3 regions of the Thermopolyspora sp. NPDC052614 genome follow, and region 2 is predicted to be linked to each of the others. Evidence: riboswitches for the same ligand, from Rfam matches in the RefSeq annotation. Region 2 holds a riboswitch; each other region holds the start of a gene.

Region 1 (9,337 bases), on a different contig from region 2:
CCGCAGCCGGGCCGGGGCGTCCTCCAGCCGCCAGGCGTCGAAGCGCTCGGTGGGCACCAGGCCGCCGGCCGTCTCGTCGAGGGCGATCAGCCGGGCGACCGCGCACACCTCGAGCAGCAGCCGAGTCTCGGCCTCGGTGCTGCCGGTCTCCCTGGCCACCCGCCGCACCTCGCGCACGCCGACGCCGCCGTTCTTCAGCAGCGGCAACGGGGTCTTGTCGGTGTTCTCCAGCAGGGCCGCGGCGCGGTCGACCACGTGCGGCGCGGCCAGGCACATCTCATGCTCGGCCGCGGCGGTGTCCACCCGCACGGTCGCCACGTCCGGCGGCTCGGGGGTGAACGGGGGATGGTAGTCGGGGCCGCGCAGCGCCAGCGCGACCTCGCGCGGCATCTCGGCGATGTCCCACCGGGTGCGGAACAGCAGGCCGCGGTCGGCGGCCCACTTCTCCGCGGTGCCCTCGACGGTGAAACGTTCGCCGTTCACGCTGCGCACCGGCCCGTCCCAGGCGAAGTCGTCGAGCAGGCCGAGCGTGCCGTCGGGGGCGTCGGCGAGCAGCGCGCCCAGTTGGTCGCTGTCCGAGAGCGTCGCGCAGATACGGCCGATGAGCTGCCGTTTCCCGCCCTGCGTGGAGAGGCCGAGGCGGCGGCTGACCCGTCGCAGCTCCTCCACGTTGAGCGTCCAGGCCTCCAGGAACGAGGCGAGGGAGTCGCCCAGGCCGCACGGCGCGGTCCACCAGCGCGCGACGGCGTCGGCCAGGTGGATGCGCCCGTCGGGGCCGGGCCAGGCGAGCGCGTGGTCGTACACGTGCTCAAGCCAGGGCCGCACCTCGCAGGTCGGTACGCCGAGGAAGCGGGCGAGCTCGTCCTCGGTGGCGCGGTCGCCGATCACCAGGCACGCCTGCAGCAGCTCGAGCGGCGGCAGCGGCAGGCCGCGCATGACCTCCATGACCGCGAGATTGTCGATGAGGCGCTCGGCGAGGGTGTTCAAACGCCGGGGCCAGGGGGCCGCGATGGCGTCCGGCCGATTGGCCAGAACGCGGGCGAGCCGGTCTTCGTCGAGGGTCGTCAGCCAGCCGAGTAGGTGATCGTCCATCACAGATCTCTCATAGGTCTTGCGGGACCGACCAGAAAGCCACCGTAATGCAGATCACCCTTGTTCGGGATCTGCCTGCCGGAATCCACACCGATTCCGCCCGTGCCGACGGCGGCGCGGGGGTCTCCCGGCGCAGCCGGTGTGACGGGATGCCCAGGTACGACATGGATCCCGTCATCTACATGTTCTCCGCGGATCGATTACGAGCAGGACGTGCCGTGGATCAGGTCGGGACGCCTCCGTCCTCCGGCACCCGTCGCCCGGCCGAGCCGGGTCCCGGGCCCTCGCACGCCGTGCGGACGTCTGCGGCGATTCCCGTTACCGGGAACTGTTCTCCACTTATCGGAAGTCGTCAATGCTCTTCGCGGAAGCCCGCGAAACTCGGGAAAAATTGGGGAACGCAGAAGTCCCACCATTAACAGGAAGATCTTCAGAAGCAGGCGGCGGCGGGCCCGGCGCAGGTCTCCAGGATGGCCCAGACCGCCTTGCCGCTGGGGGTCAGCGGCGACCATCCCCAGCGCACGCTGAGCGAGTCGACGATGTGCAGGCCGAGTCCGCCGGGCTCCAGCGGGGCGGGGTGCCGCAGCACCGGCGGCGTCGTCCCCGGATCGGCGATGGCGCAGGCCACCAGGGACCCGCGGCGGATGAGCGAGAGCCGGATCGGCTCGGCCGCGCGGGGTGCGGCGAGCGCCAGGCCGTGCCGCAGGGCGTTGGTCGCGAGCTCGGAGACGACCAGCCCCATGCCTTCGGCGAGGTCCTCCATCGCCCAGCCGCACAGCGTGTTCATCGCGAAGGTGCGCGCGGTCCGCGCCACCTCCGGACGGGCGGGGAGGGCGAAGGTGGCGGTGGCGGCGGGGTCGTGGAAGCGCCCGCCCAGCAGATCGCGGGCGGGGTCGGGCCACCAGCCGAGCGGGGGCCACCAGTCGAAGGCCGGCTTGCTCTGTCCACGCGTCAGGTCCGTGGAATGCATGGGAACAAGGATGCTCCAACATCATGTGCAAGTGCAAGAGCGAATGCACGTGCAAGAGCCTCGTGCACGCGCTACCGTTGTCTCAAGGAACCCTGAATCTGAAAGGGGAGCCCACGCGCGATCTTTGACAGACTGTGTGATGCAGTCCACAACCGGAGGAAAGTGACGTGTCCATAGATCCGCCGGGTTCCGGCTCCACAGTTCGGCGCATCATGCTCGGTGCCAGCCTTCGGCGGCTGCGCGAGCAAAAAGGACTCACCCGCGAGGTGGCCGGATTCCATATCCGGGCCTCGGAGTCCAAGATCAGCCGAATGGAGCTCGGCCGGGTCGGTTTCAAGACACGTGACGTCGAAGACCTGCTCACGCTCTACGGCGTCAACGACGACGCCGAACGCCGTAGCCTGCTGGAGATGGTCCGTGAGGCGAACACGCCGGGCTGGTGGCACAAGTACGGCGACCTGCTGCCAAGCTGGTTCACCACCTACGTCGGCCTGGAGGAGGCCGCGGCCGTGATCCGCACCTACGAGGTGCAGTTCGTGCCCGGCCTGCTGCAGACCGCGGCGTACGCCCGCACGGTCATCCAGCTCGGATATCCGGATGGCTCGGAGGAGGAGCTCAAACGCCGCGTGCATATGCGCATGCAGCGGCAAGAGCGTCTCGGCCGCAAGGACGGGCCGAAGCTGTGGGCGGTGATCGACGAAGCGGCGCTCCGGCGGCCGATCGGCGGCCCCGACATCATGCGCGAGCAGATCCAGCACCTGCTGGACGTCTCGACTCTGCCGAACATCACCATCCAGGTGATGCCGTTCAAGTTCGGCATGCACGCCGCCGAAGGCGGGGCGTTCACAATCTTGCGTTTTCCAGAGTCCGACCTGTCGGACGTGGTCTACGTCGAGCAGCTCTGGGGTGCCTTATACCTGGACAAGCGTGAGGACATCGACCCGTACCTCACCGCGATGGAGCAGTTGTGCGTGGAGAGCACCACGCCAGGCGGCACCGCTGAGATACTCGGGGACATTCTCAGAGAGATGTAGATGCAGCAGACGTACAACGGGATGCCGGCCAGCGACCTCGACGGGGTCCGGTGGCGCAAGAGCATCCACAGCAACTCGACCGGTAACTGCGTGGAGCTCGCCGAGCTCCCCGACGGTGACATCGCCGTCAGGAACTCCCGCTTCCCCGAGGGCCCCGCCCTGATCTACACGCGAGATGAGATCCGGGCCCTCGTCATGGGGGTGAAGGACGGCGAGTTCGACAACCTGCTGGCGTAACCGCTTATTAACATTGACCGCATCCGATTAACGCGGGTGCGGTGGTGGTGTAACCCGGATCATCGTCGAGTCCGGCACATTGGGACCCGTCCATCGCGACGACGACACGCGTTCGGACATCTGTTTGGACGACATCGTGGGGGCCCTGATGCTGGACCGGATGACGCTGTACCCCGTGGCCGACGACGTGCTGTTCGCACCGGGCGGCCGTGTCGTGATCCGTACCTACGGCGTGGCCGCGCCGGCGGAGTCGGCCACGGGGGAGACGGGCGAGGAGCGGGCCGTCGCCTACCGCACCTGGGTCACCGGCGTGCGCGACCAGCCCCGCTACTGGCGCTGGGGGCACTTCGAGGACGCCCGCCGCGGGCACCGCAAGGTGCTGGAGTGGCTCACCGGGCGCGGTCCGCAGCCGCAGCAGGTCGCCACCGTCTGAGCGTTCCGGCGTGTGCCGCCTCACGGCGAGCGCACCGGGGCGTTCCAGCGGAGGATCACCGGCTCGCCGTGCTCGAAACCGAGGGCGCTGATCGTTCCGGTGTCGAGCCGGAACAGGCGGCCGTCCCGCGGCGGGAGGCCGAGCCAGCGCGCGGTCAGCGCCCGCAGCAGGTGACCGTGCGCGACCACGGCCACATCGCCGCCGTTCCCGCCGCCGCCGTCGTCGGTGTCGGGGTCGGCCTCGGCGTTGGCGTCGGCGAGGACGGGCCGGACCCGGGCGATGACGCGATCGACGCGTGCCCCCACCTGGTCGATCGTCTCGCCGGGATGCTCGGGGCCGCCCGGGATGACCCCGTCGCGCCACAGGTACCAGCCGGGCCGGTCCTCGCGGATCCGGGCCGTGGTGACGCCCTCGTAGCCGCCGTAGTCCCACTCCCACAGGTCGGGGTCGGGCTCCGGGGCCGCCGCGCCGTTCCCGGCGGTCAGGCCGGCCAACTCCGCCGTACGGCGAGCGCGTAGCGCCGGGCTGACGAGGACCAGCGCGAAGCGGTGGCCGGCGAACTCGGGGGCGAGCAGCCGTGCCTGCTGCTCGCCGCGCCCGGTCAGGGGGACGTCGGTGCGGCCGGTGTGCCGGTGGTCGCGGCTCCACTCGGTCTCGCCGTGCCGGAGCAGAATCAACTCAGCCATATTCGACCATCATGCCGGTCGCCGATTCCCCGCCGTACGGGGGGCTCGCCGGGGCCCGGTCGGTGCCGCCGCTCGGCCGCCGTCCGAAGCCCGACCCGCGGCTGGATGGGGCGATCAGGGGTTGATACCGTGCCAGGGACGCGCTGTGCTCAGCGAAATCCGGTGGGAGTCCGGTGCTGTCCCGCAACTGTCATGCCCGTGAGGGCGAGCCAGGTCGCCTGGGCACCGCGCCGACGACATCAACCCTCGTGGAAAAGGGTGATCCGTCCGCACGGGTCCCTCGATTCCCGGCAACCCCTGGAGGATCTCGTGAGGCCCGTACGGCTGGCCTTGGCGAGCGCGTTGCTGGGTGTCCTCGGGTTGGCCGCCTGCGGCCAGGCACAGGACTCCGCACCCGCCCCCTCGTCCGCACCCCCCGCCGCCACCGCGTCCGCGTCCGGCGCGTTCCCCGTCACCGTCCAGGCCGGCAACGGCGCGGTCACCATCGCCGCGCGGCCGGAGCGGATCGTCTCGCTCTCGGCGACCGCGACCGAGACGCTGTTCGCGATCGGCGCCGGGCCGCAGGTCGTCGCCGTGGACGAACGCTCCAACTTCCCGGCCGAGGCGCCGAAGACCTCGCTGTCGGGATTCAAGCCCAACGTCGAGGCGATCGTCGAGCAGCGGCCCGACCTGGTCGTGATCACCAATGATGTGGGCGGCATCGTGGCCGAGCTGGGCAAGGTCAAGGTGCCCGTGCTCGTCGAGCCGTCGGCGGCCGACTTCGACGACGCGTACGACCAGATCGCCGACCTCGGGGCCGCCACCGGCAACGCGGACAAGGCGCGCGAGGTCGCGGACGGCATGAAGCGGGAGCTGGACCGGCTCGCGGCCGAGGCCCCCAAGAACAAGAAGCTGAGCTTCTACCACGAGGTGGACACCACGCCGTACTCGGTGACGTCCAGCACGTTCATCGGCCGGGTCTACGGCCTGTTCGGGCTCGTGAACATCGCCGACGAGGCGCCGGACGCGAGCGGCGGCTACCCCAAGCTGTCGACGGAGTTCATCGCCAAGGCCGACCCGGATCTGATCTTCCTCGCCACCGCGAAGTGCTGCGGGCAGAACCGGGACACCCTCGCCAAGCGGCCGGGCTGGTCCGGCCTGTCGGCGATCAAGAACGACCGGGTGATCGGCCTTGACGACGACATCGCCTCCCGCTGGGGGCCGCGCGTCGTCGACTTCGCCAAGACCGTCGGCGGGGCCGTGCGCGAAGCGTCCGGCTGATCCATGGGCGTCCGTCGCGCGTCGTCCGAGCACTCCGCCGCCTCCGAACACACCGCTGTCGCCGAGCAGCCTGCGGCCTCCGCGCCTTCCGGGTTCCTCCGGCGTCCGGCCGTGGCCGTGCCGGGGCGGCGGGCGCGGGTGCTGCCGGTGCTTGTGGCGGTGATCCTGCTCCCGGCCACGATGACGGCCGGGCTGCTCGTGGGGGCCGCCGACATGCCGGTGAGGGGAGTCCTGCTGACGCTGCTCGACCGGCTGCCGCTGGTCACGGTGGACCCGGGGCTGTCGCCGGTCGAGCAGGCGCTGCTGCTGGAGCTGCGGCTGCCGCGCGTGCTGACCGCGGTGGTCGTCGGCGGGCTGCTCGCCATCGCCGGGGCCGGTTACCAGGGCGTGTTCCGCAACCCGCTCGCCGACCCCTACCTGCTCGGCGCCGCCGCCGGGGCCGGGCTCGCCGTCACCCTCGCCGTCGTGCTCCTGCCGGGTGAGGCGGGGAACGCGGCCGTGCCGGTGGCCGCGTTCGCCGGGTCCGTCGGCGGGGTCTTCCTGGCGTACGCGCTGGGCCGCACGGCGGTGCACGGCGGCGGCACGGCGACGCTCGTGCTCGCGGGCGTCGCGGTCATGTCGTTCCTCACCGCGATCCAGACGTTCGTGCAGCAGCTCGACGTCGAGGAGCTGCAGCGCGTGTACGCCTGGATCCTCGGCGACCTCGGCGGAAGCTGGGAGCAGCTCGCGGTGATCGCGCCCTACACGGTCGCGTCCACGGCCGTCATGCTGCTGCACGGGCGGCTGCTCGACGTGTTGTCGGTCGGCGACGAGGAGGCGGCCGGGCTGGGCGTCAACGTGGCCCGCGTCCGGCTCGTGGTCCTCGCCGCCGCGTCGCTCGCCACCGCCGCCGCGGTCGCGGTGAGCGGGCTGATCGGCTTCGTCGGCGTGGTGGTGCCGCACGTGGTGCGGCGGCTGGCGGGCGGCTCGTACCGGATCGTGCTGCCGCTCTCGCTCGTCGGCGGGGCCGCGTTCCTGGTCGTCGCCGACCTGGTGGCCCGTACCGTCGTGGCCCCGGCGGAGCTGCCCATCGGCGTGGTCACCGCCTTCGTCGGCGCCCCCTTCTTCGTCGCCGTCCTGCGCGCCACCCGGTCGGTGGAGACGTGAGCGCCCCCGCCCGCGAGGGACGGAACGAGGCGGCGCGGAAGACGGTCGGCGGGCTCGCGGTGCGAGGGCTGGGCGTGGATCTCGGCGGGAAGCCGGTGCTGTCCGGCGTCGAGCTGACCGTGCCGGGCGGGGCCTGGCTGGCCGTGATCGGGCCCAATGGGGCGGGCAAGTCCACGCTGCTCAAGGCGATCGCCGGGGTCGTGCCGTACGCGGGCGCGGTGCTCGTGGACGGCGAGCCCGCGCACGCCGGAAGCCTGCGCGAACGCGCCCGGCTCTTCGCCTACGCGCCGCAGACGCCGTCGCTGCCGCCCGACATGACCGTGTTCGACTACGCGCTGCTCGGGCGCACGCCGTACATCTCCTATCTGGGGCGGGAGGGCCGCACCGACCGGGAGATCACCGCCTCGGTGCTCGACCGGCTCGGGCTCGCGGCGCTGGCCCGGCGCCGCCTCGCCCACCTGTCGGGCGGCGAACGCCAGCGGGTCGTGCTCGCCCGCGCCCTCGCCCAGCGGGCGCCGATCCTGCTGCTTGACGAGCCGACGACCGCCCTCGACCTCGGCCACCAGCAGCAGGTGCTCGAACTGGTGGACCGCCTCCGGCTCGCCGACGGCCTCACGGTCGTCGCCGTCCTGCACGATCTGAGCCTCGCCGGGCAGTACGCCGACGCGGTGCTGCTACTGTCGCAGGGCCGCCCGGTCGCGGCCGGGCCGCCCGCCGAGGTGCTGACGGCGACGTCGCTGGCCGAGCACTTCGGCGCCCGCGTCCGGGTCGAGGCCGGGCCGGGCGACCGCCCCCTGATCCACCTGGTCCGCCCCGAGGGCGGGTAGCCGCCGAGGTAGTCCATGGCAGAACCGGTTCCGCATCCGATGACGCTCGCCTACCGGCAGGAGGACGGGGCACGGCTCGCCTCGCTGCTGTGGGAGTTCGGGCCGGGCTGGCGCATGATCTCCTCGGCGGTGCTCGGCGGCGGGATCGGGCCGCGGGAGTGGGTGCTCAACGCCCAGGTGGCGAGCGGGTACGCCCGCCTCGACCCCGCCGATCACCTGCGGGAGCTCGGGCCGGGCGGATCGGGCGTCGGCATGATGACGGTCGCGTACGCCGATCGTTACGTGCGCCGTCATGACGGCGGCGTGGAGGCGGTCGCGACCGTGGGCCTGCGCCGTCCCACCTGGGCCGCCGCGCCGCCGGACGCCGACGACCCGGAGCTTGAGCCGCGAGGCGAGGCGGGCTCGCACGGCGGGCCGAGCGCCGATGGTGCGCGGGACGCGGCGGCCACGGTGGACGCTGTGGCCACGGCGGACGCGGTGGACTCCGGTCGGCGGGCGCCGGCTCCCGGGACGATCAACATCGTGGTCGTGGTGCCGGTCGCGATGTCGGACGCCGCCCTGGTGAACGCGGTGATGACGGTGACCGAGGCCAAGACGCAGGCGCTGGTCGAGACCGGCTTTCCCGGCACGGGGACCGCCTCGGACGCGGTTTGCGTCGCCGTGCGCCAGGACGGTCCCGAGGAGATCTTCGGCGGGCCGCGCTCGGTGTGGGGCGCGCGCATCGCTCGCGCCGTGCACGCCGCCGTGCGCGACGGGGTCCACGAGTGGCATCGGGGGCCCCGTCCGCGCTGAGCCGCCGCCCCGCTGCCGGGCGGCGGCCGAGTGGAAGGCGACTACTGGAAGGCGACGCTGCCGACGACGCGGTCGATCATGGAGTTGTCGCAGCGGCCCGGGGCGCAGAAGAAGGTGATCAGTGCGGTTGGCTGGCCCTGAGCGCGTCTGACCAGGTAGGCGACGAAGTCGAGGCGGCCGCCCTGCTGCGGGTCGTTGATCGTGCCCGTCACGCGGAAGCCCGGGCGTCCGCCGACCGTGGCCGCCGTGGGCTCGGAGCCGAAGCCGACCGGGCCGGGCAGCACGGCCGGCAGGGTGTCCTTCAGGTGCTGCACGTCGGAGACGTCGAGGGTGTTGTTCACCTGCGCGAGGATTCCGGCCGCCCGGCCGGGGTCCTCGCTGTTGATGATGCGGTTCACCGTCGTCCAGTCCGAGACGAGCGGCACCGAGAACAGCGTCTCGAACTCCGCCGCGCTGGGCGAGATGATCACATACTCGTCCCCGTGTACGCGGGTGCTCCACTCGGCGGGGTGGCTGAAGGTGAACGGCGCGGCCAGGTTGCCGGAGAAGGTGTGCCAGGTGACCGGCGACTGGCCGCCGGGGTTGAACAGCACGAGCGCCACCACGGCCAGCGAGACCAGCGCGGCGGCGATGCCGATCAGGGGTCCCTTCGGCACGCCCTTGCGCCTGGCCTGCCGGGGCCGGTACTCGGCGGCCGGCTGGGTCCAGGCCGCGCCCGGCGGCAGGCTCGACATGCCCTGCCCCGGGTGGCTGTGCGGCCCCGCGCCTCCGGGCGGCCAGGTGTTCGCCCCCGTCACCGGCCCAGAAATCGGCCCGGAGATCGGGCCGGGGAAGGGACCGGACACGGGCCCTGGCGCCAG
Region 2 (9,337 bases):
GGCTGGGCCACGCCGAGGGGCTCATCGGCGACGAGACCGCGACGTTCGTCGCCGCCAACGCGCGTAAGCTCGACGACGCCATCGACCTCTCCGCCGACCTGCGGTTCGAGTACTTCGGGCTGCGCACGGTCTACGACCGCTACCTGCTGCGGCATCCGTCCACCCGGCTGGTGGTGGAGACGCCGCAGTACTGGCTGCTGCGCGTGGCGTGCGGGCTGGCCGAGACGCCCGCCGAGGCCATCGGCTTCTACCGGCTGATGTCGTCGCTGGCCTACCTGCCGAGCTCCCCGACGTTGTTCAACTCCGGCACGCGACACACCCAGATGTCGTCCTGCTACCTGGTCGACTCGCCCCGTGACGAGATCGGCTCCATCTACGAGCGCTACGCGCAGGTGGCGCAACTGTCGAAGTTCGCCGGCGGGATCGGCATCGCCTGGTCCCGGGTCCGTTCCCGGGGCGCGCTGATCCGCGGCACCAACGGCCACTCCAACGGCATCGTCCCGTGGCTGCGCACCCTCGACGCCTCCGTGGCCGCCGTCAACCAGGGCGGGCGCCGCAAGGGCGCGGCCTGCGTCTACCTGGAGCCCTGGCACCCGGACGTGGAGGAGTTCCTGGAGCTTCGCGACAACACCGGCGAGGACGCCCGCCGTACCCACAACCTCAACCTGGCCAACTGGATCCCCGACGAGTTCATGCGCCGCGTCGAGGCCGACGGCGTGTGGTCGCTGTTCGACCCCGACGAGCTCCCCGAACTGCCCGACCTCTGGGGTGAGGCGTTCGACGAGGCCTACCGCGCCGCCGAGCAGGCGGGACGGTACGTCCGGCAGGTCAGGGCCCGCGACCTGTACGCCAGGATGATGCGCACCCTCGCCCAGACCGGCAACGGCTGGATGACCTTCAAGGACGCCGCCAACCGCCTGTGCAACCAGGCGGCCGAGCCCGGCAACGTGGTGCACCTGTCCAACCTGTGCACCGAGATCATCGAAGTGTCCAGCGACGCCGAGACCGCGGTCTGCAACCTCGGCTCGGTCAACCTCGCCGCGCACCTGACCGTCGGCTCCGGGACGGCGGGCGTCGACTGGGAGCGGCTGCGCGCCACCGTCCGCACCGCGGTCACCTTCCTGGACCGCGTGATCGACATCAACTACTACCCCAGCGAGCAGGCGGCGGCGTCCAACCCGCGCTGGCGGCCGGTCGGGCTTGGCGTGATGGGCCTGCAGGACGTCTTCTTCGCGCTGCGCCTGCCCTTCGACTCGCCCGAGGCCAAGGAATTGTCCACCCGCGTCTCCGAGGAGATCTACCTGTCGGCGCTGGAGACCTCCGCCGCCCTGGCCGAGCGTTTCGGCGCCCACCCCGCCTACGACCAGACGTGGGCGGCGCGCGGCCGGCTCCACCACGACCTTTGGGGTGAGAGCGGCACCCAGACCGAGCGCTGGAACGCGGTGCGCGAGCGGATCGCCGCCCACGGCCTGCGCAACTCGCTGCTGATCGCGATCGCTCCCACCGCCACCATCGCCTCGATCGTCGGCGCCTACGAGTGCATCGAGCCGCAGGTGTCCAACCTCTTCAAACGTGAGACCCTCAGCGGCGAGTTCCTGCAGATCAACAACGCGCTGGTGGCCGAGCTCAAGACGCGCGGCCTGTGGAACGAGCGCGTCCGAGCGGCCATCAAGCAGGCCGAGGGCTCGGTGCAGGGCATCGCCGAGCTCCCGGAGGACGTGCGCCGGTTGTTCCGCACCGCGTGGGAGCTGCCGCAGCGCGCGCTGATCGACATGGCCGCCGCGCGTGCGCCGTACATCGACCAGAGCCAGTCGCTCAACCTCTTCATGAGCGCCCCGACGATCGACAAGCTCTCCTCGATGTACCTGTACGCCTGGAAGTCCGGGCTGAAGACCACCTACTACCTGCGCTCGCGCCCGGCCACCCGCATTCAGCAGGCCACCGTCCCCGTCGCGAACAAGTCCGAGGACGCCCTCGCCTGCTCGCTGGAGAACCCCGAGTCCTGCGAAGCCTGCCAGTAACCCGCCGCGACCGTTCGGAGACCCTGATGCTGCTCGATCCTGGCATGAGCCTGACCCTGCGCCCCATGCGCTACCCGCTGTTCTTCGACCGCTACCGCGACGCGATCAAGAACACCTGGACCGTGGAGGAGGTGGACCTGTACTCCGACCTCAAGGACCTGCCGAAACTGTCACCGGCCGAACGCCACCTGGTCAGCCGCCTGGTCGCCTTCTTCGCCACCGGCGACACGATCGTCGCCAACAACCTGGTGCTCAACCTCTACCAGCACATCAACGCCCCCGAGGCACGCCTGTACCTGTCGCGGCAGCTCTTCGAGGAGGCCGTGCACGTCCAGTTCTACCTGAACCTGCTCGACACCTACGTCCCCGACGAGCGGGAGCGCTTCGAGGCGTTCGCGGCCGTGGAGAACATCCCCTCCATCCGGCGCAAGGCCGAGTTCTGCTTCCGCTGGATCGACTCCATCGGCGACCTGCGGCGGCTGGAGACCCGCGACGACCGCCGCGCCTTCCTGCTCAACCTCATCTGCTTCGCCGCCTGCATCGAGGGCCTGTTCTTCTACGGCGCCTTCGCCTACGTCTACTTCCTGCGCTCCCGCGGCCTGCTGAACGGGCTGGCCTCGGGCACCAACTGGGTCTTCCGCGACGAGTCCATGCACATGGCCTTCGCCTTCGACGTGGTCGACGTCGTACGCCAGGAGGAGCCGGACCTCTTCGACGAGAAGATGGCCGGCCAGGTCAGACAGATGCTCGCCGAGGCGGTGGCGTGCGAGGCCCAGTTCGCCGAGGACCTGCTCGGCCAGGGCGTTCCGGGCATGTCGATCGCGGACATGCGCTCCTACCTGGAGCATGTGGCCGACCGCCGACTGGCCCAGCTCGACATCGAGCCGCTGTACGGGTCGAAGAACCCGTTCGCCTTCATGGAACTGCAGGACGTCCAGGAGCTGTCGAACTTCTTCGAACGCCGCGTCTCGGCGTACCAGGTGGGGGTGACCGGCTCGGTCAGCTTCGACTCCGACTTCTGATATCACGGGGCGGGCCCCGGGCCGGCGCGGCCCGGGGCCCGCGTCCCGCCGATCGCCATGGCTCGGCGTGTGCCGCTGAGCACGGCCCGGCTGGAGCGAGGTCACAGAGGATGACATGGAGGGTTTTCCTCTTCTCCTCCGCCGAACGGCATGGGATGGGGGGCCGTACGGCCGCGGCTCGGGTCGCCGCGGCCGTACGCCGGAGGCTCAGCGGATCTCGGCGCGCAGGCGGCGGGCTACATCGACCATGGTGCGCAGGGCGGCCTCGGTCTCGGCGTAGCCGCGGGTTTTCAGGCCGCAGTCGGGGTTGACCCACAGCAGGCCGGGGTCCACCGAGGCGACGGCGGTGCGCAGCGCGGCCTCGATCTCCTCGGCCGTCGGCACCTGGGGGGAGTGGATGTCGTACACCCCCGGCCCGATGCCGCGCCGATAGCCGGCAGAGCGCAGCTCGTCCAGCAGTTCCATGCGGGAGCGGGCCGCCTCGACGCTGGTGACGTCGGCGTCGAGCTCGCCGATGGCGTCGATGATCTCGCCGAACTCGGCGTAGCACATGTGGGTGTGGATCTGGGTGGTGTCGGCGACGCCTCCGGTGGCCAGCCGGAACGCGCCGATGGCCCAGGCGAGGTAGTCCCGGTGGGCGGCCCGGCGCAGCGGGAGCAGCTCGCGCAGCGCGGGCTCGTCGACCTGGATGATGCGGATCCCGGCGGCCTCCAGGTCGCGGATCTCGTCGCGTAGCGCCAGCGCGACCTGCCGCGCGGTGTCGGCCCGTGGCTGGTCGTCGCGGACGAACGACCACGCCAGCATGGTCACCGGGCCGGTCAGGATGCCCTTGACCGGTCGTTTCGTACGGGACTGCGCATAGGTGACCCACTTCACCGTCATGGGCGCGGGCCGGGAGACGTCGCCGTGCAGGATCGGCGGGCGCACGTACCGGGTGCCGTAGGACTGCACCCAGCCGTGCTCGGTGGTCGCGTAGCCGTCGAGCAACTCGGCGAAGTACTGCACCATGTCGTTGCGTTCCGGCTCGCCGTGCACCAGCACGTCCAGACCCACGTCCTCCTGAAGGGCGATCACCCGGTCGATCTCGGCGCGCATCCGCCGCTCGTACTCGGCCTGGTCGATCGTTCCGGCCCGCAGCTCGGCGCGGGCCCGCCGGACGTCGCCGGTCTGCGGGAACGACCCGATGGTCGTGGTGGCCAGGACGGGCAGGCCCAGACCGGCCCGCTGCGCGGCACGGCGACGTTCGAACGGGGAGCGCGACGTGCCCTGTCCCAGCGCCTCCAGCCGAGCCCGCACCCGCGCGTCCACGACGCGCTTCACCCGCGTCGCGGGTCTCGTTCTGTGCCCTTCGCGCAGCGCCCGGCCGATCGCCGTCACCTCGGCGGTCTTCTGCCGGGCGAAGGCCAGCCTCTCCCGTAGACGCGGGTCCAGGCCCGTCTCGGCGTCCAGGTCCAGCGGGACGTGCATCAGCGAGCAGGAGGTGCTCACCACCAGCCGGTCGGTGAGCCCGAGCAGGGTCGCGCACAACGACACCGCCCTGTCGACGTCGGCCCGCCACACGTTGCGGCCGTCCACGACCCCGGCGACCAGCGTCTTGCCCGGCAGGCCGCCCGCCGCGGCCAGCGTCTCAAGGTTGCCCGGCCCCGCCACGAAGTCCAGGCCGATCGACTCCACCCGGGTTCTCGCCAGCACCTCCAGCGCGTCGCCGATCTCGCCGAAGTATGTCGCCACCAGCAGCCGTGGCCGGCTGGGCAGCGCCCCCAGGCGCCGGTAGACGCGCCGCAGCGCGGCCAGTTCCCCGGCGGTACGGTCGGCGGCCAGCACCGGCTCGTCCAGTTGCACCTCGGCCACGCCGGCGCCGGACATCCGCTCCAGCAGCTCGGCGTACACCTCCGTCAGCTCGTCCACCAGTTCCAGCGGGGCGAATCCCGGCACGGCCGGCTTGGCCAGCAGCAGGTAGGTCAGCGGGCCGACCAGCACCGGGCGGGTCCGGATCCCCAGCGCGGCGGCCTCGGCGTACTCGCTCAGCGGTTTGCGCCAGTCCGGCCGGAACCGGGTGGCAGGCCCCAGCTCAGGGACCAGATAGTGGTAGTTGGTGTCGAACCATTTGGTCATCTCCAGCGGCGGCACCCCGTCTGTCCCTCGCGCCATCGCGAAGTACGGGTCGTCCAGGCCGGCGAACCGCTCAGGTGTCGCGCCCAGCATGACGGTGGTGTCCAGCACGTGGTCGTACAGCGAGAAGACGTTGGACGGGACGGCGTCCAGCCCGGCTTCGGCCATCTGTCGCCACATCTGCCGCCGCACCTCGGCGGCGACCTCCTCCAGCCGACCGGCGTCGGCGCGACCGGCCCAGTGATCCTCGATCGCCCGCTTCAGCTCCCGGCCGGTGCCGATGCGGGGATACCCCAAAACGGTCGTGGTGACCTGACTCATGGCGTCCTTCCCTCGACTGTGCCATGCCGGTCCACAGGCATCGGGAAAGGCCGCCACCGGTCCTCCCGCGAGACCATGGACCACCGCGCGCCACACGGGACGCACGGGCGGCGGGCAGGTCTTCGGACTCGTGGGCGTCGTGCTCGTTCCTACTGGCCGTCGCTTCCCAGACGGACATCCCGTCCAGTGCTCATGACGGCGGTCGTTCCCACTCACCGCTGCGGGGCAGTCCCGGAATTCCACCGGGTTCCCTCTTACGACGCCCGCCGCCGCACGGCGCCGGGCGAACCAACCGCGCCGCCAGCATAACCCCCCGATTCGGCCCGGCGACATCGGCCTGGCCCGAAGCGCCGCCTGATCGCCGCCGCGCGACAGGGCCGCCGGCCCCGGACCGGACGGCCGATCCGCCGCTGGTGGCGGAAGGGCCCTCGTGTCATGATGGCGCAAAGGCGAGCGCGGACGAGGAAGCCGGTGTGAGACCGGCGCGGTCCCGCCACTGTGATCGGCGAGCGGATCCCCACTGAGCCACTGCCCCTGGGGGTGGGAAGGCGGGGACGAGCATCGACCCGAGAGCCAGGAGACTCACGCGGTCGCCTCCTCAATGAACTGGGGCGGATCTCCCCGGAGAGGAGCGGATCGGCGTGCCCGACGAGCCGAGGGAACGTGCCATGTGCCCGTGGCGCGCGGTTGCCGCATGGGCGGGCGCCCGGTGGCCTTCGTCGTGCGACTCCCCCCGCATGCCGGTAGTGCCGCCCCGTTGTGCACATCCCGTGAGAGGAACCGTCCATGACGGGCAGACGTCCCCTGTCCCTGCTGCTCGCCCTGCTGTCCGCTCTCATCTCCGCCGCGCTGGTCGCCGCCTGCGGAGCCGCTCCCACTGATGACGCGACCACCGGCCGGGCGACCGCCCCGGCCACGGACTCCGCGCCTGCCGCGGGATTCCCGGTCACCATCGACAACTGCGGTGTCACCACAACGTACGAGAGTCCGCCGCGGCGGGCGGTGTCGATCAACCAGCACGCCACCGAGGTGATGCTCGCGCTCGGCCTGGAGCAGTCGATGATCGGCACCGCCTACCTCGACGACAAAATTCTGCCCGAGTACCAGGCGGCGTACGACGGCGTGAAGGTGCTGGCCAAGGAGAACCCCTCCTACGAGGCGCTGCTGGCCGAGGAGCCCGACTTCGTGTACGGCGGCTTCGCCAGCGCCTTCGACGCGAAGGAGGGCCGCGCTCGTGACGCGCTGGGCAAGGCCGGCATCAAGACCTACCTGAACATCGAGGAGTGCCCGAGCGGCCCGGTGACCATGCCCATGATGGACCAGGAGATCCGCAACGTCGCCAAGATCTTCGGCGTGCCGGATCGGGCCGAGAAGCTCATCGCACGACTGCGCGCCCCCTTGAGCGAGGTCCAGGAGAAGCTCGCCGGAGTGACGCCGGTCAAGCTGTTCGTTTACGACAGCGGTGATAAGACCGCGTTCACCGCCGGCGGCAAGGGCATCGGCAACGAGATCATCAAGGCGGCGGGCGCCGAGAACGTGTTCGCCGACGTGGATAAGGCGTGGGGCGACGTGTCGTTCGAGCAGGTGGCCGAGCGGGCGCCCGAGTGGATCGTCATCTACGACTACGGCGACCAGCCGGTGGCCGACAAGAAGAAGTTCCTCTTGTCGAATCCGGCGCTCGCGGACGTACCGGCGATCAAGGAGGAGCGGTTCGCGGTGCTGCCGCTGTCGTCGGCGGTGCTCGGCGTGCGGGTGCCGTCGGCGGTGGACTCGCTGGCCCGCCAGATCCACGCGGACAAGTTCAAGTGAGTGAGCTTACCGAGGCGGCGCGGGGCGTCGACGCGCCGGCCGCCGTCGCGCTGCCGCCGCGGCGGCCGGGGCCGCCGTATCCGCTCGTGATCGGGCTGCTCGTGCTGCTGCTGGCCGCGGCGGGCACGGCGGGCATCGCGGCCGGGTCGATCAGCCTGCCGGCCGGGCAGGTGTGGGGGATTTTGCTGCACCGTATCCATCCGGCGCTGGCCGACCAGGTCTGGACCCCGGTGCGGGAGACCATCGTCATGGACGTGCGGCTGCCGCGCGTGCTGCTGTGCGGGGTCATCGGGGCGGGCCTGTCGGTCTGCGGGATGGCGCTGCAGGCCCTGGTGCGCAACCCGCTGGCCGATCCGATGTTGCTGGGCGTCTCCTCGGGCGCCAGCGTCGGTGCGGTGGGCGTGGTGGTGTTCAACCTGACGCTGTTCGGGGCGTTCTCGCTGCCGTTCGCCGCGTTCGCCGGGGCGCTGGCCGCGCTGGTCGCCGTCTACTTCCTGGCCAGGTCGGGCGGGCGGATGACGACGGTGCGGCTGGTGCTCGCCGGGGTGGCGACCGCCGAGGTGCTGTCGGCCGTCGCCAGCTTCCTGGTGGTGACCTCCGGCGATCCGCACAAGGCGCAGTCGGCGGTGCGCTGGATGCTCGGGGGCCTGGCGGGCACCACCTGGGCGATGGTGGGCGTGCCCGCTGCGGCCGTCCTGCTGGGCACCGCCGTGCTCCTCGGCGTCAGCCGTCCGCTGAACCTGCTGCTGGCCGGGGAGGAGGCGGCCGCCTCGCTGGGACTGGACGTGCACCGCTTCCGGGCGGCGTTGTTCGTGCTGGTCGCCATGGTGATCGGGACCGTCGTCGCGGTTAGCGGGACCATCGGGTTCGTCGGGCTGATCATGCCCCATGTGGTGCGGTTGCTCGTCGGCGCCGACCATCGGCGGGCGCTGCCGGCCACCGCGCTGCTCGGGGCGGCGTTCCTCATCCTGGCGGATCTGTTCGCGCGGACTCTGATCACGCCCGAGGAGATCCCGGTGGGGATCGTCACGGCCCTGGTCGGCGGGCCGTTCTTCCTATGGCTGATGAGGAGGCGGGCGCGGTGACGGCGCGGGCGGCCGAGCTGGCCGTACGAGAGGTGTCGGTGCGCGTCGGCGGCAAGGATCTCGTGCGCGGGGTGAGCCTGGACGTGGCGCCTGGTGAGGTGCTCGGGCTGGTTGGTCCCAATGGCGCGGGCAAGTCGACTCTGTTGCGCACGCTCTACCGGGCCCGGCGGCCCACCTCCGGCCGGGTGCTGCTCGACGGGCAGGACGTGTGGCGGATGCCGGGCAGGTGGCTGGCCCGGCGGCTGGCCGCGGTCCTGCAGGAGACCGGCGGCGACTTCGACCTGACCGTCTACGACGTGGTGGCCATGGGTCGCACCCCGCACAAGCGGGCGTTCGCCGGCGACGACGCCGACGACCGGACGATCATCGCCGAGGCCCTGGAACGGCTCGACGTGGCCGGGCTGGCCTATGCGCCCTTCGACCGGTTGTCGGGCGGCGAGAAGCAGCGGGTGCTGATCGCGCGGGCGCTGGCGCAGCGGCCGGGCACGATGGTGCTGGACGAGCCGACCAACCATCTGGACCTGCGCCACCAGTTCGACGCGCTGCGTCTGGTGCGCGGGCTCGGGGTCACCACGGTGGTCGCGTTGCACGATCTCAACCTCGCCGCCGCGTTCTGCGACCGGATCTGCGTGATGCACGGCGGCGAGGTGGTGGCGCTTGGCACCCCGCGCCAGGTGCTGACGCCCGCCCTGCTCGCGGACGTCTACCGGGTCGAGGCCGAGGTCACCCCGCATCCGGAGACCGGCATCCCCCATGTGATTGTGAAAACCGGAGGGGGTGACGCCGCGAACTGAAGACCCCGCGCGATTGGCCGGACGCCGTCCCGGTGTTGTCGTCACGCGCTTCAAAGGAATTGGAGTCCCGCGACCAGGTAATGGTTTCGACCGGCGCCTCCGGAAACGATCGCCGCATCCTTTGGCGATTTGGCCGCATTCGGGTCATTCATTACTGTTCATGGCGGCGGCGC
Region 3 (9,337 bases), on a different contig from region 2:
TGGTGGGGTGCGGCGGCCAGCAGCGTCGCCGTCACGTGGATGTCGTGGGCCTTTCCCTGCGGCAACCGGGCTCCGATGCCCCGGCCGTGCCGGCCTCGCGATCGCGAGCGCCGCCCGGCGGCGCCCTCGCCGACCCCCGGCACCTTCAGCAGGGGCACCCGGTACGGCGCGGCGACGGCGGCGACCTGGCCGGAGCCGTCGCCGGATCGCCGTCCCGTCTCCTCCGGCCGGGCGTCGTCGGCGTCGCGGCCGCCATTCCCGGCGTCCTCCCGGCGGCCGGTCGGGACCCCTGGCCCCTCCGGTTGTTCCGGCGGGGCCAGGGGGCCCGGCCGGGTCTGTTCGGTCGCCCCTGTTTCCCGTTCCTGGCCCGCTGGATCAAGCCCAGAAATATCCGGATTCGTCCCATCGGGCGGCGACTCCCCGCCACCGCCGTCGGGCGGCACGTCATCGTCGGGACCGGAGGTCTGCCTCAGCAGCTCATCCAGCAACTCCTCGTCCAGCCCCGGCGCGTCGAACGGGTCACGCCGCCGCCGGTGCGGCAGCGACAGGCGGGCCGCCGCCCGCACATCCTCGGTCGTCACCGCGTCCCGGCCGTGCCAGGCCGCGTGCGCGATCGCCGCGTTCGCGGTCACCAGATCGGCCCGCAACCCGTCCACCTCGAACGCCGCGCACACCGTCGCGATCTGCCGCAGCCGCGCGTCCGGCAGTCGCACCGCGCCCACCCGCGCCCGCGCCTCGGCGATCCGCCGCGCGAGCCGCGCCTCCTCTTCGGCCCACTCCGCCGCGAACCCCTCCGGATCCGCGTCGAACGCCAGCCTCCGGCGTACCACCTCGGCCCGCTCGCCGGGATCCCGCGACGCCCGCACCTCCACCGTCAGCCCGAACCGATCCAGCAACTGCGGCCGCAGCTCGCCTTCTTCCGGATTCATCGTGCCGACCAGCAGAAAACGGGCAGCGTGCCGTACCGAGACCGACTCCCGCTCCACATAGCAGGTGCCGAGCGCCGCCGCGTCGAGCAGCAGATCCACCAGGTGATCGTGGAGCAGATTGACCTCGTCCACATACAGCACCCCCCGATGGGCGGCGGCGAGCAATCCCGGCTCGAACGCCTTCACCCCCTCGGTCAGCGCCCGCTCCACGTCGAGCGACCCGACCAGGCGATCCTCCGACGCCCCGACCGGCAGCTCCACCAGCGCCGCGGCCCGCCGCAGGCGATGCTCGCCGGGCTCGTGCGGCCCGTCCGGACACGCCGGATCCGGCGCGCCGGGATCACAGGCGAACCGGCACCCGGACACCACCTCCACCTGCGGCAACTGCGCGGCAAGCGCCCGCACGATGGTCGATTTGGCGGTCCCCTTCTCCCCGCGCACGAGCACCCCGCCCACCCTCGGCGAGACCGCGTTGAGCACCAGCGCCAGCTTCAGATCATCGAGCCCGACGACGGCGCTGAACGGATAGGTGACGGTCACGAAGCGGCCTTCCCCTTGATGCGTACGCCTTGACGTGCACCTTGACGTGTACGCCGCCGACCGGCGGCGGTGACGGTCACGTCGCGGCTGTGTGGTTGACGTAGTGGTTGACGTAGGCGACCCGCCAGCCCTCGCCGGCGAGGGCGATCTCGGTGGCGGACAGCGGCGCGATGTCGAAGCGCGCGGCGGGCACGATCCCGACGCCGAGCGCGTGGCCGAGCGCCGCCCGGATGACGCCGACATCGCACACCACGACGACGTCGGGCGTGACGCGCATGGCGTCCATCCAGGCCGCGACCCGCACCGACATCGATCGAAGGCTCTCACCCCCGTGCGGCGCCGCGTCCGGATCGGCGAGCCAGGCGGCCAGCGCCTCCGGCTCCTCCTCGGCGATTCGCGCGTACGGCCGGCCGCGCCAACGCCCCGCGTCCGCCTCCGCGAGATCGACGGCCACCTGCGGCACCATCCCCAGCGCGTACGCGGTCTGCGACGCGGCCCTGGCGGGGGAGACCCAGACCTTCCGCCCGGGCTCCCCGCCGAAGACCCTGCCGTCCGCCTTGGCGAGACTCGCCGGGTCGGCCTCGTCGTCGCCCGGAAAGCAGGCACCCCGCATGCCCCGCGTGGTGGCATGCCGGATGAACAACACGCCGCCTACCCGGCCGCGGCGGTCGCCGGTCGCCGGGCCGCCCGGTCGGTGACCCACCCGAACAGCACGCCGAACGCCGCCCAGAACACCAGTTGCGTGCCCAGCGACGCCATCCTGAACTCCCACAGCAGCGTCGCCGGGAAGCCGTCGGGGACCTCGTTGATCGCCGGAAGCAGCAGCCACGCGGCGATCACCGGCACCAGGAAGGCCGCCACCGCCGCCGCCCAGCGCTGCCACGGACCCGAGTCGACCCTGCGCGCCGTCCCCACCGCGATGACCGTGGCGGCCAGGCCGACCAGGACCATCACCACGTAGAGCGCCGTACGACCGTTGATCGTCTCCGGATTCCCCACAGCAGGCGGATTAGCCGGATATTTCAGGAACGGCACGAGAATGACGGCGAGAAACGCCACCCCAGCGGAAACCACCGCCAGCAGCCCGTCGTCCCGCGGCCCGACCCGGCCACGCACCCCGGCGTACACCAGCGCGAAGATCCCGCCGACGGCGAGCCCGTAGAGCCCGGTGGCGAGGAACAGCCCGGCCTTCTGCACCGGCCTGCTCACCACAACCTCGTCCCCGTGCGAGTGACCGCCCTCCTCGGCATGCCCGTGACCGGCCTCCCCGGCCGAAGCGGCACCGGCCTCCTCCAGCGCGATCGCGGCGTCCACCCGCGGCTCACCCACGAAGAAGGCGAACGCGCCCGCGACGAATCCGGCCAGCAGGCCCACCAACAGGCCCCTGACCAGCAGGGTTCGAACCACGCCCGCCCCTAGTGGCAGGGCACGCCGAGCAGGTGCCGCCCGTCGTGCATGAGCTCATGCAGAAGCGCTCCTGCCTGTGACACGGCCCCGTTGTCCATCAATACGAGATAGGCGATCAGCAACAACACAGGTACGGCCAGCAGCCATGGACGCAGCCGCGGCAACGGAATGGACGTAGGAGCGGACATGCCACTCATCAGAGTGCCTCCCCAGGGATAGACGCGTCCCGAACAGTGAGGTCACAACAGCCCAAGCGACCTGGCTCCCGGGATCCGCATCCCGGATACAGTGGCGCGTCCGCACCGGCCTCTCACCGGATTTCCCTTGGACTCTCGTGAAATCATCCGCAACGTACCTTTTTGTACGGTCCGCGTCAACGAACCGTCCCGCACGGCCGTCCACCCGGCCACCACACGCGACCCCGAACGTGGAGGAGGGATCCATGGACTCGGCACCCCGATCGGCTCACGTGACACACCCACGCGCCGTGCATCGGGCGAGGACGGCGGTTACGGCCTGTGGATTCTCGACCAGTTGGCCGATGTCTACATCACTACCGACGATCAAGGCAAGACGGTAGGCGCGCTGACGCATGCGAAGGCGATCCTGGGGAGGGTTATCCCTCCCCTGGGTGGGCCTGTCGGATAGCGCCGACTTCTCCGATCAGCGGTGCAGGCCGAGCCCCAGCACCGTGCATGCCTTGGCCGTGTGATCGAGATGATGACGAGGGCGGGGTCGGCCGACGTGTTGGCGCTGGTTCAGCCGACGATCGCGGCTGCCTTCGACTTGGCCTCGCGTACCTCGCGTAGCGCGCCGGACCAGGCGATGAGCTGGTCGAGCATGCCGTGGACCGCGACGTCGAGGCCCTCCGGCGGGACGAAAGCGCCGGTGGAGAACGAGGGGAGCAGCGGGATGGCGGGCTGGGTGCGGACCGTCGCCACCTGGAGTTCGGAGAGCACGAGTCGCAGTGCCTCGGCGGCTCGGACGCCTGCGGCCCACCCGCCGTAGCTGATGATGCCGGCGGCCTTGTCGTTCCACTCCCGGTAGATGTAGTCGAGCGCGTTCTTGAGCGCGCCGGGGAAGGAGTGGTTGTACTCCGGGGTGAGGAACACGAAGCCGTCGAAGCCGTCGATCAGTGCCGACCAGTTGCGGGTGTGGTCGTGCTCGTACTGCTGGTGGGTCGGATTTCCGGCCTCGTCGAGGTTGCCGAGACCGTGGCGGGCGAGATCGATCAGTTCGTAGTCGGCGCCGCCGTGTGCGCGTGCCGTCTCCATCGTCCAGGCGGCGATCTGCTCGCCCCGACGTCCGGGTCGGGTGCTGCCCAGGATGATGCCAATGCGGAGTGCCATGATGCTCCTTCCATGGGAGTTGTCACGTCAACTCTAGGACTAGTGGAGTTGATGTGACAACTCGCCTGTCCGGTATCATTTGCGCCATGGCGGAGACTCGTACGCTGAAGCCCGAGGAGTGGGAGCTCTGGGACCTCTGGACGCGCGCCCAGCGCCTGCTCGTCCGGGAACTCGACCGTGGCCTGCAGCGTGACTGCGGCATCTCGAAGGCCGAGTTCAGCGTGCTGATGACGCTGTGGCAGGCACCCGGCCGCCAGATGCGCGTCGGCGAACTCTCCGCCTCGCTCGACTGGGACAAGAGCCGCGTCTCACACCAACTGACGCGTATGGAGAACCGCGGCCTCGTGCAGCGGACCCAGTACGGGGCAGACGGCCGCCGCGCGGGGATCGGATTGACCGCCGAGGGCCGCCGCGCCACGCAGGACGCCATCGGCGTCCACGCCGGCAACATCCGCCGCTACTTCCTCGACTTGCTCACCCCTCAGCAGGCCGCGGAAATCCGCGCCTGGAGTGGTCGGCTGATCGACCGCATCGAGCCACACCGCAGCGAAACCACCGGCGACGACGCCGCTTAGCAAGCTCCGTCGGCTCTGTCCGCCGGGTCAACGACCAGGATGCCGATGGGGTGACGAAGCTCATGGCGTGGCTTCCCGCCGTGGGCGGCCTCCTCGTCCTCCGCTGCCGGGCCCGCGCCGCCGGGCTCTGATCGGGGCGTCGGCCTTACATCGTTATGGGGGCGATGGCCTGGGCAGGTGGCCGGGTGGAGGGCGAAGGAGGGGGTTTCGATGGCCGGCGAGGGCGACAGACAGGACGAGCGACGCAGGCTGCGCGAGCAGAACAAAGGCACCACCTTCGACCCCGATCTGCACAACAGGGGCGGCGATGTGGGTCCTGCGTCGATTCGCGGCTCCAACCTCGGCCCCGGCGACGCCCGCGACGAGGCCGAGCCCAAGAGCGGCTACTCCGAGCCGATGGGGCACATGGCCGGACGCGACGACGAGTACACCGTCACGGCGGGGTCGGACGAGAAGTCCGTGGGGGCGCGGACCGACGAGGTCGAACCGCACTCCGAGACGTGGGGGCCGAGCCCGCATCCGACGCCGGAGGTGGCGGAGGAGGGGCGCGGCCGCGGCGGACGGCCCGGGTTCCGGGTACGGGGTCCGGTTGACGAGCGGCTGGAGGGGCTGATCGACGACAGTCCGGAGTACGACGACATCGGGCCGGGCGCCCGGGAGCCGCAGGGTGGCGGCCACGTGACCGGCGATATGGAGTGGGCGAACTCGGATGCGGACGATCCGGACGCCGGGTCGGGCCGCACGGACGCCGATGACGGCGGGTACCTGCCGGGCGAGGGCACCGGCCGCCCCTTCAGGTGACCGTGCGCTGCCCCGCGGTGCCGGATCGCCGGTGACGCAACCGGCCGGAGCGGGGATCGGCGCTGTCCTCGCGGTGCCGGTCCGGTGGCGGCGGGCGGTGTGAAGGGCCTGGTCACGCGGTTGAGTACGGCGTGACGGGTAGGGGACGAGCATGAAATTGCGTGATACGCGTCCGGTGAAGGAAGCGCTGAACGATCTTGACTTTCCCGCGGACAAGCAGCGGATCGTGGAGCACGCGCGGCGGCACGGGGCCGATGAGGCAACCGACAGGGCGCTGTCGGCGCTGCCGCTCGGCGACTATGCGGGCATGGCCGAGGTGTTGCGTTCGGTGGAGGTGGATCCGGCGCCGGATCGGACCGAGTCCGAACGGTTCCAGCAGCGTTCGCGCGGCCGGAAGGCCGTCGCCGAGCACCTGCGTCCAAGGGAGAAGACCCCGATCGAAGAGGAACTCGAGTAGGCGGGGAATGGCATGTCGCATCCTGATCCCGTGCACGTGAGCGACGCGCTGTCGGCCTTCCCCTATCCGGGCACGCAACGGGAACTGCTGCGTTTCGCCAAGGAGAAGGGCGCGGACGAGAGCGTCGTGCACGCTCTCGCCGCGCTTCCTGCGGGCACCTACGCGAACTCGGCCGAGGTGATGCGCACGATCATCGACAAGATCCGCTCGGGGTGACGCGTCGGTCGCGGCACCATGACGCGCCCGGTGGCGGCCGGACATCATGCCGCGATGAGCGCAGTCGATGAGGCTCCTGGCGTCGCAGGTGGCCTACGGCGTGATGCGTGTCGTCGGCGCGGTCGTGCTGGTGGTGGTCGGGGTGCAGTCGCTGTGGCAGGCCCGGCGGGGCCGCGCCGAGGCGCCTTCGGAGCAGCCGGACGCTGGCGGGACCCGGGCGGTAGGCGGGGGGGCGGGAGGCGGGGCGGGAGATGAGGTCGTCGGTCATCTGCCGCCGCCGGGCGACGACGGCCGGCGCATGCTGTGTGCGGCGGCCGGGTTCCCGCGCTTGTAGGGTGGGGCATCGTGCTGATTCTGCTGCCGGCCTCGGAGGGGAAGGCGGAGCAGGGAAGCGGCCCGCCGTTCGGCGCGCTGTCGTTTCCCGGTCTCGACCGGTCTCGTGAGCGGGTGCTCAAGGCCCTGATCAGGGCCTCACGACGGCGTGACGCGCTGGACGTGCTCGGGCTGACGCCCGGTCTGGCCGGAGAGCTGGACAAGAATCTGGCGTTGCGGACCGCGCCCGCTTTGCCCGCTGGGGCTCTTTACACGGGTGTTCTGTACGACAACCTGGGGCTGGCGGCCCTGTCGGACGAGGCGGCCAAGCGTGCTGAGGAGAGCGTGCTCATCTTCTCCGGGCTGTGGGGTGTGCTGCGCGTCACCGACCGCGTGCCGCCGTACCGGCTGTCGATGGGCGTCAGCCTGCCGCCGCTAGGGGGGCTTGCGGCGTTTTGGCGGCCGGCGGTGTCGAAGGAACTCGACGGCGTCGATGGGCCGGTCGATGGGCTGGTCGTGGACATGCGTTCGTCGGCGTACGCCGGGGCGTGGCGGCCGGGGAGCCGGTCGGTTGGGGTGCGGGTGCTGCGCGGTGGCAAGGTGGTCAGTCACATGGCGAAGGCGACTCGTGGGGTGATCGCTCGGGCGCTGCTGGAGGCCGGGGCCGATCCGGGCACGCCGTACGAGCTGGCTGAGATGCTTGGCGAGCTCGGCCATGACGTGCGGCTCTCCGACGAGCCGGCCGCAGGGCGCGCGTGGACCCTGGACGTGCGGGTCTCCTGAGATACGGCCTCGGCGGCGAGGCCGGGTCGATTCCGTCCGGTTGACCGGCTATTTGGCCGATGGGGGCGAGATCTACTTTTTTGAGGTGGTCCTTCTGGACCGTCCTGCAGTGTCGTATCAACGGACGATCTAAGGGCACACGTAATCTGTCGTGTGTGACGTCTGAACCTGTTTCGGACATGTCGCGTGCGTATCCACCGGTCGTATCGGACTGGCCGCTTTCGGGCGGGGGAAATTGGCGGAGCGGTTGGTGGAAATCCGGTCGTGCATGCCGCTTTTCCGTAGAACGGGGCAGGTGGGGGCATCTCTTCGGCAGTCGCTGGCCCATTGCGAGGAGGTCATCGGCGCGCCGGGCCTCATAGTGGAACGATCCAAGGAGAAATGATGGCGCGGATCTTCGTTGTCGGATCCGGCGTTGTGGGAGAGGCCACGGGAAAAGGCTTCATCGCGGCCGGGCATAACGTCACGTTCATCGACATCGCTCCGGAGCGGATCGAGGCGTTGCGTGCGGAGGGCCTTGACGTACGTGACGGCCTCGAACTCGTGGACGAGCCCGCATCGTTCGTCTTCCTGACCCTCCCCACGCCGAATGTGGGGCATCGGTACGACCTGTCGGCGTTCGAGGCGGGGACGGCGTCGGTGGGCGACGCGCTGAAGGCCGCGAACGCGGTGCACACGGTGGTGGTGCGTTCGACGGTGCCGCCGGGGACGACCGAGGGGCTGGTCAAGGGGCTGGTGGAGGAGCGGTCGGGCAAGTCGGTGGGGGAGGGGTTCGCGCTGGCGTCGAACCCGGAGTTCCTGCGGGCGGCGTCGGCGCTGGATGACTTCCGGTGGCCGTGGATGACGGTGATCGGTTCGCGTAGCGTGCGGACGATCGAGCGGTTGCGGGAGTTGCTGGCGCCGTTCGGCGGGGCGATGCACACCTTCGCCGATCCGGCGGCGGCGGAGTTCGTCAAGTGCGCGCACAACATCTTCAACGCCACGAAGATCAGTTTCTGGAACGAGATGTGGCTGGTGGCGCGGGAGCTGGGTCTGGATCTGGACCCGATCGCGCAGACGGTGGCCAGGTCGGCGGAGGGGTCGTTCAATCCGTTGTACGGCATCCGGGGCGGCGCGCCGTATGGCGGGGTGTGCCTGCCCAAGGACACCCAGGGGTTCCTCGGGTTCGCCGAGGGCATCTCGGTGGAGATGCCGTTGCTGCGGGCGGTCGTCGAGGTGAACGACCGGCTCACCGAGGTGCTGGCGCGCGAGGTGGACACCTGGGACGTCGCGGCATCGGCCAACCCGGCTCCGGCTGAGCTCACCGCGGCCGAGCGGCATGCCGGGGTGTCCATCACATCCACTGACGCCGCGTAGGACCGGTTTCGGTACCGGTGTCCGCCCGACGAGGCGACTGATAGCGCTGAAAAGGGATGATGTGACGCTTCGTTATTACCTTGCGTATCTTCCGCTGGGCATCCTGGGGTTGATCCGGTGGATGTGCTGGCTGGTACGGCGGGTGCCCGCCTCGCTGTACCGGCCGGCCAAGGGCGACCTGCGGCTGTCGATGGGCGTGGTCGTGCCGGTGTACCAGGAGGACCCGGTCATCTTCGCCCGCGCGATCGAGTCCTGGCTGGCCAACGACGTGGACGAGATCGTGCTGGTGATCGACGTCACCGACACCGTGTGCCAGGCCGTGGCCGAGCGGTACCCGGTCAAGGTGATCATGACGGATGTGCCGGGCAAGCGTGACGCGCTGCGCCGGGGCTGGGAGGCCTGCACCAGCGAACTGGTGGCGCTGGTGGACTCCGACACGATCTGGGCCGGGGATGTGGCGGCCGAGGTGTGCAAGCCGTTCGCCGATCCGCGGATCGGCGGGGTGGGGACGCGGCAGAACGTCTACAACCCCAGGGGGTTCTTGCAGCGGGTCACCGACATGTACCTGGATTACCGGTACTTCGATGAGAACGCCTCGCAGACCGTGCTGGG

What was found. A riboswitch is a leader RNA that binds a small molecule or an ion and turns the genes downstream of it on or off. The one in region 2 is predicted to bind cobalamin.
Region 1: it holds a riboswitch for cobalamin, as region 2 does, so the genes downstream of both, AB0K60_RS10865 (ABC transporter substrate-binding protein) here and AB0K60_RS20930 (ABC transporter substrate-binding protein) in region 2, are expected to answer to the same signal.
Region 3: it holds a riboswitch for cobalamin, as region 2 does, so the genes downstream of both, AB0K60_RS28650 (CbtB-domain containing protein) here and AB0K60_RS20930 (ABC transporter substrate-binding protein) in region 2, are expected to answer to the same signal.

What each region holds. Positions count from the first base shown of each region.
Region 1 is NZ_JBFATZ010000004.1:278,567-287,903, reverse strand. It holds gene AB0K60_RS10895 (helicase-associated domain-containing protein) at 1-1,092, opposite strand, end outside; gene AB0K60_RS10890 (ATP-binding protein) at 1,523-2,062, opposite strand; gene AB0K60_RS10885 (helix-turn-helix transcriptional regulator) at 2,275-3,096, shown strand; gene AB0K60_RS10880 (DUF397 domain-containing protein) at 3,097-3,333, shown strand; gene AB0K60_RS10875 (hypothetical protein) at 3,494-3,766, shown strand; gene AB0K60_RS10870 (histidine phosphatase family protein) at 3,787-4,452, opposite strand; cobalamin riboswitch at 4,570-4,690, shown strand; gene AB0K60_RS10865 (ABC transporter substrate-binding protein) at 4,762-5,712, shown strand; gene AB0K60_RS10860 (iron ABC transporter permease) at 5,893-6,858, shown strand; gene AB0K60_RS10855 (ABC transporter ATP-binding protein) at 6,855-7,685, shown strand; gene AB0K60_RS10850 (adenosylcobinamide amidohydrolase) at 7,701-8,477, shown strand; gene AB0K60_RS10845 (serine/threonine-protein kinase) at 8,519-9,337, opposite strand, start outside.
Region 2 is NZ_JBFATZ010000009.1:191,906-201,242, forward strand. It holds gene AB0K60_RS20915 (ribonucleoside-diphosphate reductase subunit alpha) at 1-2,021, shown strand, start outside; gene AB0K60_RS20920 (ribonucleotide-diphosphate reductase subunit beta) at 2,048-3,043, shown strand; gene metE (5-methyltetrahydropteroyltriglutamate--homocysteine S-methyltransferase) at 3,251-5,476, opposite strand; cobalamin riboswitch at 5,593-5,733, opposite strand; cobalamin riboswitch at 5,936-6,060, shown strand; gene AB0K60_RS20930 (ABC transporter substrate-binding protein) at 6,263-7,285, shown strand; gene AB0K60_RS20935 (iron ABC transporter permease) at 7,282-8,370, shown strand; gene AB0K60_RS20940 (ABC transporter ATP-binding protein) at 8,343-9,164, shown strand.
Region 3 is NZ_JBFATZ010000016.1:144,115-153,451, reverse strand. It holds gene AB0K60_RS28665 (VWA domain-containing protein) at 1-1,469, opposite strand, end outside; gene AB0K60_RS28660 (histidine phosphatase family protein) at 1,546-2,082, opposite strand; gene AB0K60_RS28655 (CbtA family protein) at 2,121-2,876, opposite strand; gene AB0K60_RS28650 (CbtB-domain containing protein) at 2,885-3,064, opposite strand; cobalamin riboswitch at 3,114-3,236, opposite strand; gene AB0K60_RS28645 (NADPH-dependent FMN reductase) at 3,635-4,225, opposite strand; gene AB0K60_RS28640 (MarR family winged helix-turn-helix transcriptional regulator) at 4,312-4,800, shown strand; gene AB0K60_RS28635 (hypothetical protein) at 5,011-5,601, shown strand; gene AB0K60_RS28630 (DUF2795 domain-containing protein) at 5,753-6,058, shown strand; gene AB0K60_RS28625 (DUF2795 domain-containing protein) at 6,089-6,274, shown strand; gene AB0K60_RS28620 (hypothetical protein) at 6,342-6,608, shown strand; gene AB0K60_RS28615 (peroxide stress protein YaaA) at 6,620-7,369, shown strand; gene AB0K60_RS28610 (NAD(P)-binding domain-containing protein) at 7,754-8,725, shown strand; gene AB0K60_RS28605 (glycosyltransferase) at 8,787-9,337, shown strand, end outside.